Regions from separate parts of the Tissierella carlieri genome, predicted to be linked through region 2. Evidence: riboswitches for the same ligand, from Rfam matches in the RefSeq annotation. Region 2 holds a riboswitch; the other holds the start of a gene.

Region 1 (3,219 bases), on a different contig from region 2:
ATATGTTGAAAGAGCACTATAATTATGTAATAAAATAAGGCTTCCATATAAAAATGGTAAGCCTTATTTTATTTTTAGGATCAATGCTCCCATTATAAGTAATCCGATTCCAATTAATATTAGAAGTACTTCTATAGGTATAAACTTAATAATTATTAAAAAACCAACTGCAGCTAAAGTTATACCTATTATTTTTCTCATTTTTTGTATATACCTATAGTAAAACCTCTTCATAATCAACACCCCTATAATACTTTATTATATTGTATTCAAACATTAAAGAAATAGTTACAAAAAGCTTAGGATAATTATCCTAAGCTTTAATCTTTTGAAATAAATACTAATGCTTTTCCTCTATGAATTTCAATTATTCCAATATCATCAATAATTTTGTTACTGATTCCGTGGGTAGATCCAAATTTAATAAATTCTCTATCTAAATTATAGAAAAAACCCTTTAAAGATATAATTATTCCCTCTTCTACTATTGGTACAATAGAGATATATTTATCCTCTAAATACTGTAATTCCATATAGTTGTCTATTAAATAGATAATATTATTATCATCTATGATTTTTCCCTTAATTCCTTTATCATGTAAAGTATTTAGCAAAAATATATTTGCCATGGTATGGTCTTGTCTAGTTCCTGTCACTCCCATTAGTATAATTTCCTTATACTCTTTATCTATTAAATATTCCATAGCAAGGGCAGTATCAGTTGCATCTTTAATAGATGAATACTTTTCCACAGTTATATTGTTATCTTTTATATAATTTAATGCAGATTCGCTAATAGAGTCTAAATCGCCCATTACTAAATTAGGCTTTTTATTGATTTTTGCAAGATGATTCATTCCTCCATCTGCACATATAATAAAATCAGATTCCTTAACTACTAACTCTAATATACTATAATCTGTAATAGTCCCACTTGAAATGATTAACCCTTTCATTTACATCATCCTTTTTTATAACGAATAGGAAAGTTCTACGTTAATAGTATAGTATTAAGAACTTTCCGTCAATGAATTTTAAGCAAATTGTCCAAATCTTTGATTTTGTGCAAGTAACCTATGCAGTGACCAAGAAAAACTTCTGCTAATTTTCATTTAGAAGTTTTTCTTATTTTGCTTTTATTGCCTTATTTAATGGTTTCCAAATAATTGCGATTACAATACAAGAAATAATTAATTCTGGAACTAAATAATAAGCATTATATTCAATTGAATAAATCCAAGGATTTTTATCTCCAGCATATTCAGCAAAAAAAACTACACCTGATAAAACATGTGATATCATTCTTCCCAATATCCCTATAAATACAGCTAAAAAAACATTTAAATATCCTTTAAAAGAATTCTTGTCCTTTATATAATATGCAATTCCAGCTAAACCTAGCAAACCAAAAGCTAGCGGATAGTCTAACACAAATTGAATTGGATGATAGAAATAAGGTTTTAAGATAAATTGTAATATACCATAAGTACTTCCTATGGCTAATCCCGGTATTAAACCCCAACGAATGGCAAATAAAATAATTGGAATCATACTTCCAGCAGTAACTGATCCTCCCATAGGTGCCTCATAGACTTTAATATAACTTAGTATAGTAGCTAGAGCAATCATCATACCACCTTCTGTCAACATCTTTACATCCCATCTTTTCACCATAAAAACTCTCCTCCTTTAAATTAATAAACCCATTACCAACGTAGGCAATGGGTATTTAAAGGCTAATACACACTTCCCTACGCTAGCATTACCTAGGTCAGGTCATAAGGGTCGGGATAAATCCACTCTCAGCCAATTGGCTCCCCTAGTGTTAATCTTCTTCAATTAATTCTATTATAGCATATAATTATTAATTTACAACTGTTTAAATTGTCTAGTTCTATGTTCTATATCTTCTGCTCCAAATACATCTGAACCTGCTACTAATAAATCAGCACCACAATTTAAGATTTCCTTGGCATTATCTAATTTCACTCCACCATCTACTTCAACAATAATATTTAGTTCTCTTTCATCAATTATTTTTCTTAGTCTTTTTATTTTTCCCTTCATAGACTCAATGAAGGATTGTCCCCCAAACCCTGGATTCACTGTCATAATAAGAACTAAATCTAAATCCCCTAAAACATACTCTATAGACTCTAATGGTGTAGCAGGGTTTAGTGATACGCCTGCCATGATGCCATAGGATTTTATCTCCTGTATAGTTCTATGAAGATGAGTAGTTGCCTCTTGATGTACAGTTATTAAATCAGCACCTGCATCAACAAAATCCTTAATATACCTTTCAGGTTTATCTATCATTAAATGTACATCAAAAGGGATTTTAGTAATTTTCCTCAGTTTCTTTATTACTGGAGGTCCAAAGGTAATATTAGGTACATAGATACCATCCATTACATCTAAATGAAGATAATCGGCACCACCATTTTCTATTTTCTTTATTTCATCCTGTAAATTAGCAAAATCTGCTGAAAGTAATGAAGGCGCAATTTTAGCCATATTAGTACCTCCTAATGTTTTTTATTTCTTCAAGGAAAAGTAAATAATTTTCGTATCTCTCCTTAGCAATATTTCCTTCTTCTACTTGTTTCTTCACTTCACAATCTGGTTCATTTCCATGTAAGCAACTAATAAATCTGCAATTTTCTCCATATTTATATATTTCTTTAAAATAATTTTTTAATTGAATCTCTTCTTCAATAAAATCTATATTTAAAGAACTAAAACCTGGAGAATCAAGAACAAAGGCATTATCGTGTAATTCTAAAAGTTCAACATGTCTAGTAGTATGTTTACCTCTTTTAGTCTTAGTGCTTACATCACCAGTCTCCAGCTTGAAATTCCTATTAACTGCATTTAATAGAGATGATTTTCCAGCACCTGAAGGACCAGCAAATACTGATATATTATTATCTAATGCAATTTTTAATTCATCAATACCAATTCCCGTTAGTACGCTAGTATTTATCACTCTATATCCTATATTTTCATAAATAGTTTTCAGTTCTAATGCCTTCTCTGGCATTAAATCAGACTTATTTATACAAATCATAATTTCCAGTTTTTCATGCTCAGCCATTATAAGAAATCTATCTAATAGCCAAGTATTAACATCTGGCTTTTTTATGCTCATGACTATTATAGCTTGAGTAATATTTGCTACTGGTGGCCTTAAGAGCTGAGATGTTCTTGGATATATTT
Region 2 (3,219 bases):
GCTTCCAAGTTGCAGAGAAGTATCTTCATACCTTTCTATAAATAAAATAACTGTAAATAAAGCATATAACGAATTGGAAAGGGAGCATAAGGTATATAGTATTCCTCGCGGAGGTTTTTACTTGATTGATTCAGAAGAAAGGTTAAAGGTGGTGCAGGAAGAGGTGGATTTTAGGACAGTTAAGCCAGATGAAAAACTTATTCCATATAGAGAATTCACTCATGTAATGAATAAGGCAGTTGATATGTATAAAAATACATTGTTTGAATATGAATCTAGTGGTGGACTATCTTCTTTAAGGGATACATTAAAGTATGAATTTGAGAAGGACGGAATATATACTGCTGCTGAAAGGATAATAATTACCAATGGAGCCCAACAAGCTATAGGGTTAGTATTTCAATATCTATTTGGGAAAAGTAAAGGTAAATTACTTGTTGAATCTCCTACATACAGTCTTGCTTTAAAATTGGCAGATCATTTAGGTATTGATATTATAGGAATTGAAAGGAGAGTTGATGGTTTTGACTATAAAGAAATGGAAATAATATTTAAGTCAGGTGAAATTACTGCCTTCTATGTTATACCAAGACATCATAATCCTACCGGTTATACTCTTTCTGAAAAAGACAAGCAGAAAATTGCCGAACTCTCTTATAAATATAATGTGCTTATTATAGAAGATGACTATTTAGCAGATTTAGGCTCAAGAAAAGGTTCTATGTCAATACATTATTATGATATAAGCAAACGTACTATTTATATACGAAGCTTTTCAAAGGCTTTCATGCCTGGAATAAGGATGGGAGCAGCAGTACTTCCAGAATCCATGATTGAGGAAGTGATTAATATTAAGCATATTAGTGACTTGAATACATCAAAAATTCCACAAGCAGCACTGGATATTTTTATAAAATCAGGAATGTACGAAAAACATATTAAAAAAGTCAAAAAATCTTATGAAACTAAACTTAAGAAGGCAGCTAAAATCGTTAAATCATTAAGCCCGTTAGGTTTCAGTTGGTATGTTCCAGAACATGGAATATTCATATGGCTCTATCTGCCTGAGAATATAGAGGCTGTAGAATTTGAAAAGAAACTTGAACATCATGGGATTCTTGTAAAAGCAGCATTAGAATTCTTTCCAGAAAAATGGTCTAAAGAGAAGAATCAGAGGAATTATAACTACATAAGGATTTGCATATCTGGTGTTCCACAAGAAAGTATAGATGCTTTGGCTACTATAATTTCAGTTATGAAAGCTGAATAAAAATAATAGTATTTATAAAAGCTAAAGAAAAAATTATACTTTTGTAGCTTGATTATGTTATTACTATGGGATATAATCAATATAGTTAATATTTGTGGGGGGACTATAAATAGTTGAGAAGGTAAAACCTGACCCTTTGAACCTGTTGGCTAATACCGACGTAGGGAAGCAAATCACTTACATTATTGTATTTGATTAGGGTGCTTCTCCGTATAGAGAAGTACCCTATTATTATTTAGATAGAGTTATTAAGTATAAAAATTGATATAATTAATATTTGCGGGGGAACTATAAATAGTTGAGAAGGTAAAACCTGACCCTTTGAACCTGTTGGTTAATACCAACGTAGGGAAGCAAATCAATTACATTATTGTATTTGATTAGGGTGCTTCTCCGTGTAGAGAAGTACCCTATTATTATTTAAAATAGAGTTATTAAGTATAAAAATGAATATAATTAACATTTGCGGGGGGACTATAAATAGTTGAGAAGGTAAAACCTGACCCTTTGAACCTGTTGGTTAATACCAACGTAGGGAAGCAAATCACTTACATTATTGTATTTGATTAGGGTGCTTCTCCGTGTAGAGAAGTACCCTAATTTATTATATATAAAGAACAAAGGGAGGAATTTCAATGAAAAAGGTACTTAGTATTGCTGGATCAGATTGTAGTGGAGGTGCTGGGATACAAGCAGATTTAAAGACGTTTTCTGCACATGGGGTGTTTGGAATGAGTGTCATTGTTTCAGTAGTAGCAGAAAATACGAGCCGTGTTATCGATATACAAAATATTACTCCAGATATGATTGAGAAGCAGATTGATGCAGTATTTGAGGATATTGAGGTTGACGCTGTGAAAATTGGTATGCTGTCTACACAACTTTGTATGGAGGCAGTAGCAAGAAAACTGGAGCAATATAAGCCGTGTAATGTTGTAATTGATCCTGTAATGTATGCGAAAAATGGTTGCCCACTTATGGACCCCGATTCCATAGATACGTTGATCAAGGTTGTACTACCTTATGCTGATTTACTTACACCTAATATCCCAGAGGCTGAGAAGATATCAAATATTAAGATAAGCAGTACAGAAGATATGAAAATAGCAGCAAAGCTTATTTATGATATGGGGTGTAAAAATGTTCTTGTTAAAGGTGGTCATGCTATTGGAGATGCACTGGATATTTTATATGACGGTAAAGAGTTCTATTATTTTGAAACTCAGCGTATAAATACAAAAAATACTCATGGAACAGGTTGTACTTTCTCTTCGGCTATTGCTTCCAATCTTGCACTTGGTATGACTATGCCTATTGCTGTAAAGCAGGCTAAAAAATATATTACTACAGCAATTGAACATTCGTTAAACATTGGTAAGGGTAATGGACCAACACATCATTTTTATGACCTATATAAAAATGGTTTGAATATTAAGGAAAGTAAAGGAGATTTATAATGAAAAATGAAAATCAACAGGTGTCTACCTTTAGTCAAATATTATTATGGTTTGGTGCAGCAGTATCTATTGCTGAAATTATGACAGGAGCCTTGCTTGCTCCTTTGGGACTAGCCCAAGGTATTTGGGCTATTATTATTGGTCATGTAATTGGAGGAGCTATTCTTTTTCCAGCGGGGCTGATTGGTGCAAAAACTGGCCTTTCTGCTGCTGAATCTGTTCGCATTTCTTTTGGTAAATATGGTTCATTTGGGTTTTCGTGGATTAATATATTACAGCTTCTTGGTTGGACTGCAATTATGATTATTAACGGAGCAAAAGCATTTGATGGAATTACAAATCATCTTTGGGGCTATCAGAATGAAAGGTTATGGTGTATGGTTATTGGATTACTTATTTGTATTTGGGTAGTAATTAGTATTAAAAATCTGTCAAAATTAAATACTGTAGTGATGACGGTCTTGTTTATATTTACAATTATTCTTGGTTTTA

Evidence for each region. A riboswitch is a leader RNA that binds a small molecule or an ion and turns the genes downstream of it on or off. The one in region 2 is predicted to bind thiamine pyrophosphate.
Region 1: it holds a riboswitch for thiamine pyrophosphate, as region 2 does, so the genes downstream of both, thiT (energy-coupled thiamine transporter ThiT) here and thiD (bifunctional hydroxymethylpyrimidine kinase/phosphomethylpyrimidine kinase) in region 2, are expected to answer to the same signal.

The regions. Positions count from the first base shown of each region.
Region 1 is NZ_JAHLOH010000053.1:74,158-77,376, reverse strand. Features, by position in the region: gene rpmB (50S ribosomal protein L28) at 1-22, shown strand, start outside; gene KQI38_RS19375 (hypothetical protein) at 64-234, opposite strand; gene KQI38_RS19370 (thiamine diphosphokinase) at 321-956, opposite strand; gene thiT (energy-coupled thiamine transporter ThiT) at 1,126-1,674, opposite strand; TPP riboswitch at 1,732-1,831, opposite strand; gene rpe (ribulose-phosphate 3-epimerase) at 1,870-2,517, opposite strand; gene rsgA (ribosome small subunit-dependent GTPase A) at 2,519-3,219, opposite strand, start outside.
Region 2 is NZ_JAHLOH010000050.1:47,571-50,789, reverse strand. Features, by position in the region: gene KQI38_RS18425 (aminotransferase-like domain-containing protein) at 1-1,270, shown strand, start outside; TPP riboswitch at 1,357-1,455, shown strand; TPP riboswitch at 1,542-1,640, shown strand; TPP riboswitch at 1,728-1,826, shown strand; gene thiD (bifunctional hydroxymethylpyrimidine kinase/phosphomethylpyrimidine kinase) at 1,906-2,727, shown strand; gene cytX (putative hydroxymethylpyrimidine transporter CytX) at 2,727-3,219, shown strand, end outside.